DNA from 4 places in the Shigella sp. FC1967 genome. Region 4 is predicted to be linked to each of the others. Evidence: predicted binding sites of a transcription regulator. Region 4 holds the regulator's gene; each other region holds the start of a gene.
What was found. Region 4 encodes CRP, which controls carbon source genes, mostly activating them, when cyclic AMP is high. Its sites were predicted from a motif close to ATGTGANNNNNNTCACAT; they were not measured.
Positions count from the first base shown of each region.

Region 1: the regulator CRP is predicted to act here: its motif matches at 1,252-1,269, upstream of udp (uridine phosphorylase).
Region 2: the regulator CRP is predicted to act here: its motif matches at 1,249-1,266, upstream of BHE89_RS07665 (CidA/LrgA family protein).
Region 3: the regulator CRP is predicted to act here: its motif matches at 1,379-1,396, upstream of BHE89_RS23010 (NupC/NupG family nucleoside CNT transporter).

Region 1 covers NZ_MIIZ01000565.1:14,285-17,479, reverse strand. The annotation lists partial or broken gene BHE89_RS26925 (hypothetical protein) at 1-551, shown strand, start outside; gene BHE89_RS05215 (YidB family protein) at 659-1,051, opposite strand; gene udp (uridine phosphorylase) at 1,395-2,153, shown strand; gene BHE89_RS05205 (tyrosine-protein phosphatase) at 2,301-3,083, shown strand; gene BHE89_RS05200 (DedA family protein) at 3,155-3,195, shown strand, end outside.
Region 2 covers NZ_MIIZ01000621.1:7,589-10,783, forward strand. The annotation lists gene metG (methionine--tRNA ligase) at 1-1,183, shown strand, start outside; gene BHE89_RS07665 (CidA/LrgA family protein) at 1,318-1,791, shown strand; gene BHE89_RS07670 (CidB/LrgB family autolysis modulator) at 1,794-2,489, shown strand; gene cdd (cytidine deaminase) at 2,690-3,195, shown strand, end outside.
Region 3 covers NZ_MIIZ01001464.1:4,954-8,148, forward strand. The annotation lists gene ligA (NAD-dependent DNA ligase LigA) at 1-1,228, shown strand, start outside; gene BHE89_RS23010 (NupC/NupG family nucleoside CNT transporter) at 1,457-2,641, shown strand; gene BHE89_RS23015 (DUF3820 family protein) at 2,807-3,022, shown strand; gene BHE89_RS23020 (MarR family winged helix-turn-helix transcriptional regulator) at 3,025-3,195, opposite strand, start outside.
Region 4 covers NZ_MIIZ01001054.1:24,782-27,976, forward strand. The annotation lists partial or broken gene argD (bifunctional acetylornithine/succinyldiaminopimelate transaminase) at 7-1,222, shown strand; gene crp (cAMP-activated global transcriptional regulator CRP) at 1,316-1,948, opposite strand; partial or broken gene BHE89_RS18235 (OsmC family protein) at 2,262-2,670, shown strand; gene BHE89_RS18240 (phosphoribulokinase) at 2,761-3,195, opposite strand, start outside.

The sequences.
Region 1 (3,195 bases), on a different contig from region 4:
TGACTTACGGTATGAGGGTAACGAGGTTTCACGTAATTTTACTTTTCTTGATTTTGGCAATAAAGATATATTGGTTGAACCCGTCGCGGATGGAAACGATCTGACTAAAATGACCGTTGATGTGGCAATTGATAATATTTGGTTACGCCTGATTAGTGCATTTCGTTTTTACTGCATTATTTGCTTTTTGTGTGTTCTTTTTTATTTATCGTCAAATGATCAGCAATAAAGTTAAAAAAGCATTGCTTTCGGTAGGAACCAAGCCTTTAAAATTAACGGCAATTCCCGCTAAAGTTGTTGTCAGTAATAAACAATTTATTGCTACCTATAAAACGAATGTTGCCGGAAAAGAGACTTCAATTACTTATTCAGGTAATAAGAAAACGCCACCAATTACATTAGAAATGGAAGGTAAAACTTATGTTTTGGCGGTGTATGAGCCCCAACAAAGTATTCCTTATGTATTAGATGTTCCTTTAGCGCGAATTCAAGCAACAGAAGAAGAAAAACAACGTTTTCATGAGGCATTGATTGAGGAAGGTATTCTCTAATTACGCTTTAATGCGGTGATTAGGTCATTGATTATAGCGATAAAGATGGCTATTGCGCTTGATTGAATAAGATACAATAGAGCCCTAGCCATCGATCAATCTATTGATTAGCCACCAAAGATTTTTGCTTTAAGCATATCCATACCGGCACTCATTAAATCTAACTCTTTGGGAATAACACCTTCAGGGGTGAGTTTATCAACCAATTTTGGCAAATAATGTGCTGCCATATCAGAGGCTTCGGCGGTATTCATATTTATCTTTGCAGCCAATTCATTAATCACTGGGGATGAAAAAACCTGTACGATCTGCTCTGCATTAATGGGTAAATTACTGCCTGTGCCAATCCAAGATTGGATCAAATCGCTTAATCCCGCACTGTTAAACTGTTTAACCAAGCCTTCAATTCCCCCTTGGGTTTCTACCCATTCGAGTACTGTTTTGAATTGATTAATTTTCTCACCACCCAACAGGCTTGCGATTTGGTTAAATAAGCTCATGCTTGCTCCGATAACTATTAACGTAGTATTACGTTATACTGAGATGTTAATTTTAAAGGCGAGTAGTGTACGTGAAGTCATTATTTTCATCTATACTCAAGTGATATTTATCCGACTAAGTAAGAAGAGAAAGAAGGATTTTATTACTCCAGTCACGATACCGAGAATGTTGCCACAGTGTAGCTATTCGATATTCCTGTTTGTGATAACTGTCACATTTTTATGAAATTGTTACTTTTTTTGGTGCCTTGTGAGTGATTATGATCACTAAAAAGGTCTGGAAAACTGATACAGTAACTTTTAATTTAATGATCATTGGTTTTGTCCCATTGAGGAGTCCGATATGTCTGATGTATTTCACTTAGGTTTAACCAAAAATGACCTACAGGGTGCCACTTTAGCAATTGTTCCAGGTGATCCTAAGCGTGTTGAAAAAATTGCAAAATTAATGGATAACCCAGTTCATCTGGCTTCTTTACGTGAATACACGTCATGGCGTGGTGAAATTGATGGCAAAGCTGTCATTGTTTGCTCAACAGGTATTGGTGGCCCATCTACCTCTATCGCGGTTGAAGAATTAGCACAGTTAGGTATTCGCACTTTCTTGCGTATTGGTACAACGGGTGCAATTCAAGAGCATATCAATGTAGGTGATATTCTTGTGACGACTGCTGCGGTTCGTTTAGATGGCGCAAGTTTACATTTCGCACCAATGGAATTCCCTGCGGTTTCTGATTTTGAATGTATGAACGCACTGTACAAAGCCGCTAAAGACAATGGCTCAACTGTACACGTAGGGGTTACTGCATCTTCCGATACATTCTACCCAGGGCAAGAACGTTACGACACCTATACTGGTCGCGTTGTTCGCCGTTTCAAAGGCTCGATGAAAGAGTGGCAAGAAATGGGCGTAATGAACTATGAAATGGAGTCAGCCACATTATTGACAATGTGTGCAAGCCAAGGTTTACGTGCGGGTATGGTTGCAGGTGTTATCGTAAACCGTACTCAGCAAGAGATCCCAGATGCAGAATTACTGAAGAAAACTGAAAATAATGCGTTAGGTATCGTTATTGAAGCCGCGCGTATTTTAATGAAATAAGTTTTTTTTAATCAAATATAAAAGCCTTTAATACCTTGGTATTAAGGGCTTTTTTGTATGGTAATTCATCAAGTCAATGTGTTAACAGTCGCTGATTTCTGTTAAGGTCTTTGAAGTCTTAACAATACAACAATGAGAAGAGGCATTATGACTGATATCTTACAAGCACATCCTTCTGTGTTGCCTTTAGTCGGCGGAATTAACTTTCGTGATTTAGGCGGTAAAAAATTGAGTAACGGTGGTATTATTAAACCTGGAATGCTCTTTCGCTCTGGTTCACTTGATCGATTAACCAATACAGACCAATCTCTGCTCATTGATAAAAATCTTTTTCAAATCATTGATTATCGTGATACTGGCGAAATCGTTGATAAACCAGACCGTGTCTGGGACGGTGCGCAATATTATCATGCCCCTGCAAACCCACTATCTAAAGAAGTTTCTGCAAACCTTGAAAAACTGACACCTGAAATACTTGAGCAATTTGATGCAAAAGCCTTTATGTTTCAGTTATATAGATTATTACCTATTAATAATCCTGCCTATAAACAATTAGCTATGTTATTAAAGCAACCAGATAAAGGGGGGATTGTGCAACACTGTGCGGTAGGTAAAGACAGAACAGGTGTTGGTTCTGCTTTAGTGCTATTTGCGCTTGGTGCATCTTTAGATATGGTGATGGAAGATTATCTGCTTACCAATGAAACATTAGCCCCTTATCGCGCTTATCTTTTAGAAGAACATGCCAAAACAATGAGTGATACCATTGTTGATAAATTTGCCTATGTTTATTCAGTACAAGAAGAGTTTCTGCAAACAGCATTGGCGAGTATTAATCAGCATTACGGTAATGTGGATACGTGGCTAGAAAAAGATATCGGTTTAGATGCTTCTAGCCGAGATGCCTTACAAAATTATTTTCTTGAATAATAAAGTGATTTATATTCGGTTAATCAAAGTCTTTTATTTTACTTAGGTTAACCGAATTTAAGGTCTCTATTTTGACAGTACAAGACATTATTCATACCATCACTCTCTTTGT
Region 2 (3,195 bases), on a different contig from region 4:
TAAAGACAGTAAAACTGAGCTTTATCACTTTATTGGTAAAGATATCGTCTATTTCCACAGCTTATTTTGGCCTGCAATGTTAGAAGGTAGCGAATATCGCAAACCAACAAATCTGTTTGTTCACGGTTATGTCACTGTAAATGGCGCAAAAATGTCAAAATCTCGTGGCACCTTTATTACTGCGCGCGCTTATCTTGATCATTTTGATGCTGATTGTCTACGTTATTATTATGCAGCAAAACTTTCATCACGCATTGACGATATTGACTTAAACTTAGAAGACTTCGTCCAACGTGTTAACAGTGACATTGTAAATAAAGTCGTTAACCTTGCCTCACGTACAGCGGGTTTTATTAGCAAGCGTTTCAATGGAAAACTAGCAGATACTTTAGATGATGCTAAGCTTTATCAACACTTTGTTGATATGAAAGAAACTATCGCACAATCATTTGAAAATCGTGAATTTGGTAAAGCTATTCGTGAAATTATGGCATTAGCTGATGAAGCTAACCGCTATATTGACGAAAAAGCGCCGTGGGTAGTGGCAAAACAAGAAGGACAAGACGCTCAGTTACAAGCCATTTGCACCATGGGAATTAATCTATTCCGCGTGCTGATGACCTATCTGAAACCTGTATTACCTTCACTGACAGCGCGTTCAGAAACCTTTTTACAAACCCAACTAACATGGGATGCTCTTGAACAACCGCTATTAGGTCATGAGATCACTAAATTCAAAGCGTTGTTTAATCGCATTGAAATGGATAAAGCCAACGCGATGGTTGAAGCATCAAAAAGCACCATTGCACCGGTAAAAGAAATCACGGGTCCATTAGCAGATTCACCGATTCAAGAAACCATTAAGTTTGACGATTTTGCTAAAATTGATATGCGTATCGCTGAAATTAAACAAGCTGATTTTGTTGAAGGCTCAGACAAACTGCTGAAATTAATTTTGGATTTAGGTGGCGAAACTCGCCAAGTATTCTCAGGTATTCGTAGTGCATACCCAGATCCTAAAGTGTTAGAAGGTCGCTTAACGGTGATGGTGGCAAACTTAGCACCCCGTAAAATGCGTTTTGGTATTTCAGAAGGCATGGTAATGGCCGCTGGCCCTGGTGATAAAGATATCTTCTTACTCAGCCCAGATTCTGGTGCAAAACCGGGTCAACAAGTGAAATAACAACCAAGATTCATTTACCAAGCAAATGAATGGCGGGGTTCTATTAGAGCCCCGCTCTTTTTTTATTGTGATCCATAGCACACTTTCAAAATCGGTGTATGATAATTCTGTTAGTTGATTTGGGACACTTAATTATGAAATCTAAACGGGCACGATTGCAGATTACACTTTGGCATTATCTACGATCTTTTTTAGTACTTTATCTTTGTCTCTTTGCGGGTAATCTTATTTCAGCCCTTCTACCCTTCGCGGTTCCAGGCAGTATTGTTGGCTTACTGATCCTTTTTGGTCTACTTGCTTTCCAGCTTATCCCTTTACGTTGGGTTAAACCCGGCGCCAATATCCTCTTAAAAAATATGTCATTACTCTTTATCCCTATCGGTGTTGGTGTAATGAACTATTATGATTTATTAAGTCAGCAACTTTTTCCTATCGTTTTAGCCTGCGTCGTGAGTACCTTTGGTGTTATGGCACTCGTTGCATATTGCTCACACTACGTTCATCGTGAGCGCATTATCGTAGGTTCAAAACCAGACCAAGTTGAAGATATTGTTGAAACAAAAGAGAAAGACGACGATAAAGCGTTAAGTGAGAAGAAAAAATGTTAGCCATATTGATGAATATTTGGTGGTCACTACCTTTAAGTATTTTTATTTTTTACTTAGCCCGAAAGCTTGCAACCCGATTTAAATTGCCTATTTTAAATCCGCTTTTAATTGCTATTGTGGTGATTATTCCTATTTTATTAATAACTAAAATACCTTATGAGAATTATTTTGCAGGTAGTCGTATTTTAAATGACTTACTACAACCTGCTGTTGTTGCTTTAGCTATACCGCTTTATCAGCAATTACACCAAATTCGCGCACAGTGGAAATCATTAATTAGTATTTGCTTTATAGGTAGTATTGCGGCGATGGTCAGTGGAACAGCTATTGCATTCTGGGCTGGTGCAACACCTGAAATTGCCGCATCAATCTTACCCAAATCAGTGACAACACCGATTGCAATGGCCGTCGCAGATTCTATTGGTGGTATTCCTGCCATCAGTGCAGCATGTGTTATTGCCGTGGGTATTTTAGGGGCTATTTTTGGTCATTCGTTATTTAAGATATTACGAATTCCTACTCATGCTTCTCGTGGTTTAGCTATGGGTACGGTTTCTCACGCAGTAGGAACCGCAAGAGCGGCAGAAGTCGATTATATTGAAGGTGCGTATAGTTCATTGGCATTAATGACATGCGGGATTATTACTTCCCTTACCGCACCATTTATCTTTCCTATTATTTTGCACCTTTATAGTTAATCTATTTCTTACTCTCTCATTCTTAAATCCCCGATTTTATTAAATTTATTTCGGGGATTTTACTATAAATTTGAGATACATCTCCCAATTAATGAATTTGTTGCAATTGTTTCATTGAAAATATGATTTTCATCACATATAAGAATGAGTAAAAATGCCTAGAATCTTATAATACAGAAAGATTAATGGGAGACTCATGTATGCATACGCGTTTTCAGGCAGTTTGGTCAGATTTATCCCCTCAGTTACAACAAGCACTTGTTCCTTATCTTGAGCAGGATGAATTTCCAGCAATGTTCACGGCAGAACAAGTCAATGCCATAAAAACACAGTTACAATGTAATGATGATGCCTTAGCCCTCGCACTTTTACCCGTCGCGGCTGCTTGTGCAGTGACACCGATATCTCATTTTAATGTTGGTGCTATTGCTCGTGGTGAAAGTGGTAATCTCTACTTTGGTGCCAACATGGAATTTTCAGGTGCCCCACTACAACAAACTGTTCACGCTGAACAAAGCGCTGTAACTCATGCGTGGTTACAAGGTGAATCTCGCTTGATCTCCGTTACCGTTAACTATACACCTTGTGGTCATTGTCGCCAGTTTATGAACGAATTGAACAGCGGCACCCACATTCAAATTCAGTTACCGGGTAGAAAAATGGCAACATTGGGTGATTATTTACCTGATAGCTTTGGTCCGAAAGA
Region 3 (3,195 bases), on a different contig from region 4:
ACTTGAATTTTATCACCATATAGAAGAAATCCGCCCTAATTTAGGTTTTGATATTGATGGTGTTGTTATCAAGGTTGATGATATTGCACTACAAGAAGATCTGGGTTTTGTATCAAGAGCACCGCGTTGGGCTATTGCTTATAAATTCCAAGCTCAAGAACAAATGACGATTATCAAAGATGTCGAATTCCAAGTAGGGCGTACGGGAGCTATTACACCTGTTGCACGTTTAGAACCGGTTCAAGTTGCAGGTGTTATTGTGAGTAATGCAACGTTACACAATGCTGATGAAATTGAACGCTTAGGGATACGCATTGGTGATACGGTAGTTATTCGTCGAGCAGGTGATGTTATTCCTCAAGTTGTCAGTGTGATTGAAGAAAAACGCCCTGATAATGCTCGAGAAATTGTCTTTCCAACACATTGTCCTATTTGTGATTCTGATGTCGAGCGTATTGAAGGTGAAGCGGTTGCACGTTGTACTGGTGGCTTAATTTGTGGAGCGCAACGTAAAGAAGCACTTAAACATTTTGTTTCACGTCGAGCTATGGATGTGGATGGAATGGGAGATAAAATTATCGACCAACTGGTTGAGAAAGAATATGTCAAAACACCTGCTGATCTCTTCCGTTTGGATGAAAAAATCCTATCGGGTTTAGAACGAATGGGTGAAAAATCAGCTAAAAAATTGATTGCTGCTTTAGATAAGGCTAAATCAACGACATTTGCACGTTTTATTTATGCATTGGGTATTCGGGAAGTCGGTGAAGCAACGGCAAGTGGATTGACAACATATTTCTCAACCCTTGATGCATTACGACATGCAGATGTTGAAGCGCTAAAGTCCGTCCCTGATGTGGGCGATGTTGTGGCTAAACATGTCGTTAATTTCTTCCAAGAAGAACACAATAGAATGGTCATTGATCAATTGATCAATGATGCGGGTATTACATGGCAAGCACCTGTTATTGTGGCGCATGAAGCGGGTGATAATCCTTTTGCAGGTAAAACCGTTGTGTTAACGGGGTCACTTTCACAGCTAACACGCGATGAAGCAAAAGACAGATTAGTGGCATTAGGCGCAAAAGTGAGCGGAAGTGTTTCTAAAAAAACTGACATGGTCATTGCGGGTGAAGCGGCAGGCTCTAAGTTAGTGAAAGCTAACGAGTTAGGGATAACCGTTATTGATGAAGATGAAATGATACGATTACTTGATCAATCGAAATAATCATTCTAATATTTAATAAATGCTACTGGGAAAACCTTCTCAGTGGCATTTTTACTTAAGTTAAATTTACATTTAATGTTTCTTAAGTCACTTTCAAAGTGTGATCAATCTATCTTATTTAATAAATAGTGTGTATGCAGTTTCATGAGATTGTGACAATAGTCACATCTTAATGTTACGCGTTACATAAAATGCTCTACAAGATTTATTTTTATTTTTGGAGCATGCATGTCCTCTATCATTCACTTCGTTTTAGCACTCGCCGTTATTGGCGCATTAGCATTCGTTGCGAGTAACAACCGCAAAGGGATCCGTCTGCGTTATATCGTGCAGTTATTAGTTATTGAAATCGCATTAGCATGGTTCTTCCTCAACTCTGATGTTGGTGAAGGCTTTGTTCGTGGCTTCGCTGGATTATTTGATCACTTATTAGGTTATGCCGCACAAGGTACTGAATTCGTATTTGGTGGCATGATGAAAGGTGGTTTAGCATTCTTCTTCTTGAATGTTTTATGTCCAATTATCTTTATTTCTGCATTAATTGGTATTCTTCAACATATCAAAGTATTACCTTTCGTGATCCGCATTATCGGTACTGTGCTTTCTAAAGTGAACGGTATGGGGAAATTGGAATCATTCAACGCAGTAAGCTCATTGGTTCTTGGTCAATCAGAGAACTTTATTGCCTATAAAGATGTATTAGGCAAAATGTCTCAGCGTCGTATGTACACGATGGCTGCAACAGCAATGTCGACAGTATCCATGTCGATTGTTGGTGCATACATGACAATGTTAGATCCAAAATATGTTGTTGCTGCTTTAGTACTGAATATGTTCAGTACCTTTATTGTTCTTTCTGTGATTAACCCATACTCTGTTGAAAATGAAGAAGAGATCCAAATGGGTAACCTACATGAAGGTCAAAGCTTTTTTGAAATGTTAGGTGAATACATCTTAGCAGGTTTCAAGGTTGCATTAATTGTTGCAGCAATGCTGATTGGTTTTATTGCATTAATTGCTGCTGTGAATGCGATTTTCAGCATGATTTTTGGTATTAGTTTCCAAGATTGCTTAGGTTATGTTTTCTATCCATTAGCATGGGTTATTGGTGTACCAGAGCAAGATGCATTACGTGTTGGTAGTGTTATGGCAACTAAATTAGTGTCTAACGAATTCGTTGCGATGGGTAGCTTACAAGATATCGCCGCTGAAATTTCACCGCGTTCTGTTGGTATCTTATCTGTATTCTTAGTTTCATTTGCTAACTTCTCTTCAATTGGGATTGTTGCAGGTGCAATTAAAGGCCTAAACGAAGTTCAAGGTAACGTTGTTTCTCGTTTCGGTCTGAAATTACTGTTTGGTTCTACATTAGTTAGCTTCTTATCAGCCGCTATTGCAGGTCTGTTTGTTTAATCTCTGAAGATAAAACAGATAGCATGTGAATAAAATAACAATGTAAACTGAGTTACACGTTAATCAAGTAATAGAAAATCAACAGTACCTTTGGGTACTGCTTTTTTTATCTTTAAATTACCTTATAATCGATTCTATCCCTACAATGATAGCACGGTAGATAACATGTTAGAAAAACAGCACCTTATCGATATAGCAAACACACAAATGCCATTTGGTAAGTATAAAGGACGTATGTTGGTTGATTTGCCTGAAGAGTACTTATTGTGGTTTGCAAAGAAAGGTGAGTTTCCTGAAGGTAAGCTTGGTCAGCTCATGGAGATGACCTTAGCCATTAAAATTGAAGGTTTAGAAGGGCTATTAAAGCCATTAAAGCGGTGACGTTAATGATTATCCATACCTGATTTTTCAGGTGTTAATGCATTAACAATTTTCTGACTTAATTCAATAAATAATGTTTGTTCTCCGAGTGTTAAACATTCACTTATTTTCTCAGCGTTTTGCTTTCGACCTAATGCCGCTCTTGCTAAAAAAGCGTGACCTTCATCGGTTAA
Region 4 (3,195 bases):
GGGATCATGACAAAGCAAAGCATCAACAGGGCAACTTACGATCAGGTAATGTTGCCAATTTATTCACCCGCAGAATTTATTCCTGTCAAAGGGATGGGGAGCCGTGTTTGGGATCAGCAGGGAAAATCATATATTGATTTTGCTGGTGGTATTGCTGTTTTAGCATTGGGTCATGCTCATCCTGCTCTTAATCAAGCCTTAAAAGAACAAAGTGAACAACTTTGGCATGTTAGTAATATTTTTACTAATGAACCTGCATTACGTTTAGCACAAAAATTAATCGATAATACATTTGCAGAACGTGTCTTTTTTGCCAATTCAGGCGCAGAAGCGAACGAGGCAGCATTTAAATTGGCTCGCCATTATGCCATTACTCGCCATAGTCCTTATAAAACGAAAATTATTGCTTTTCACCATGCATTCCATGGCAGAACGCTGTTTACAGTCTCTGTGGGTGGGCAACCTAAATATGCAGATGGTTTTGGTCCTAAGCCAGCAGATATCGTGCATGTTCCTTTTAATGACTTGGATGCGGTTAAAGCGGTAATAGACGATCACACTTGCGCTGTCATTTTAGAGCCAATTCAAGGTGAGGGGGGGGGTAACGGCAGCAACACCTGAGTTTATGGAAGGGCTACGTGAGTTGTGCGATAAGCATCAAGCCCTGCTTGTTCTTGATGAAGTACAAACAGGTATGGGGCGTACAGGCAAGCTTTTCGCCTATATGAACTATGATGTGACACCCGATATTATTACAACTGCAAAAGCGCTAGGAAGTGGTTTTCCACTAAGCGCGATGTTAACGACACATGAGATAGCTTCTGCTATGGGCGTAGGGACTCATGGTACAACTTATGGGGGAAATCCATTAGCTTGTGCTGTGGGCAATGCTGCATTTGATTTGATTAATACACCTGAGGTACTTGCGGGGGTAGAAAAGCGCTATCAATGGATTGTAGATGAACTGATGGACATTAATCAAACGTACAATGTCTTTTCGCAAATCCGTGGGCAAGGTTTATTGATTGGTGCGCAATTGGCACCACAATATAAAGGTAAAGCCAAAGAGTTACTGGCTCTTGCTACCAAACATGGTTTAATGATGTTAAACGCAGGAGCCGATGTGATGCGTTTTACGCCATCGTTAATTATTACCCAAGAAGAGCTACAAGAAGGAATGGTGGCATTAAAAGCGGCTATTGCGGAATTTGTAAGAGGGTAGTATTGACTAAAAACCCCATCAACGAGGATGGGGTTTATACAACAAGTATACCAATAGCACTTTTATGGCTATTATTTATTCGAGTGGGGATACTTAGCGAGTCCCGTAAACGACGATAGTTTTACCGTGTGCGGAGATCAAGTTTTGATCTTCCAACATTTTCAGAATACGGCCTACTGTTTCGCGTGAACAACCAACGATTTGACCAATCTCCTGACGTGTAATTTTAATTTGCATGCCATCAGGATGTGTCATTGCGTCAGGCTGTTTTGCTAAGTTTAATAAAGTTTGTGCAATACGACCTGTTACATCAAGGAAAGCAAGGTTGCCTACTTTTTCTGATGTCGTTTGTAATCTATTCGCCATTTGAGCAGACAGGCGCATCAGAATATCAGGGTTAACCTGAATTAATTGGCGGAATTTTTTATAGGAAATTTCTGCTACTTCACAGGCTGTTTTTGCTCTAACCCATGCACTACGTTCTTGATCTTCTTCAAATAATCCAAGTTCACCGATGAAATCCCCCTGATTTAGGTAGGAGAGGATCATTTCTTTTCCTTCTTCATCTTTAATAAGAACAGCCACGGAACCTTTAACAATATAATAAAGTGTTTCCGCTTTCTCACCTTGGTGGATCAGCGTGCTCTTGGATGGATATTTGTGAATATGGCAGTGTGACAAAAACCATTCAAGAGTCGGGTCTGTTTGCGGCTTGCCGAGAACCATTCGCGTTATCCTCTGTACGTTAAATGCAGCCTTTCAAAACGGATAGGTTCCTTTTTGAGACAGCATGCTTAAAAATCCTAGCTTTACCTATTAACTTCCTGAGAAGACGGTAAGTTAATATGGAGTAGATTATAATAAATGAGAAAATAATGCATTGATCTTAACCACTATCATCAAGCAGATATTGTTTTTAACACAATTAGTGCATTAAGTCTCGTTTTACGCAGTCAGCATAATAAACCTATTTGCTAATTGCTAGTTGAATTATGAGAATGTACTCTTTTAGTCTATGTCATCTTTTAGGGGAAAATAAATGGAAGCACGAGTTAAGTGGGTTGAAGATTTATCTTTTGTCGGCGAATCTTCATCTGGCCATCAAATTATGATGGATGGAAATTCGGGTGATAAAGCTCCAAGTCCAATGGAAATGGTATTAATGGCTGCAGGTGGATGTAGTGCTATTGATGTTGTCAGTATTTTACGTAAGGGTCGTCATCAAGTGACTGATTGTGAAGTAAAATTAACATCAGAGCGACGTGAAGAAGCCCCTCGTTTTATTTACTGATATCAATTTGCATTTTATTGTTTCAGGTAAAGAATTAACGGATAAAATTGTAGAACGAGCAGTTCAATTATCCGCAGAAAAATATTGTTCTGTTTCTTTAATGCTAGGAAAAGCAGCTAATATTACACATTCATTTGAAATAAAGAATGCTGACTAATTTTGATATTTTAAAATAAAGTTTAAATTTAAAAAATAATATCCCTTAATAAATGGGATATTATTTTTAGAGAGATAAATTCTATTTTGGTTAACTTATCTTTTCACCATTTAATAATTTTTTGACTAATGGTGCCATAATTAATTCCATCGCTAATCCTAATTTCCCGCCCGGTACAACAATAGTGTTTATTGTTGACATAAATGAGCCATGCAACATTGCAAGTAAATAGGGAAAATCTATATCGGTTAAGCCTCGAAAACGAATAACGATAAAGCTTTCATCAAGAGTCGGGATTGCTTTGGCTGAAAAAGGATTTGAAGTGTCGACCGTTGGAACTCGTTGGAAGTTAATGTGTGTGCGTGAGAATTGAGGAATAATGTAACTAATATAATCATCCATTGAGCGTACAACCGAATCTCTTACCGCCTCTTGTGAGTGTCCTCTTTCTGTGGTGTCTCGTATAAGCTTTTGTATCCACTCTAGGTTTACGATAGGAACAACACCGACTAATAGATCAACATG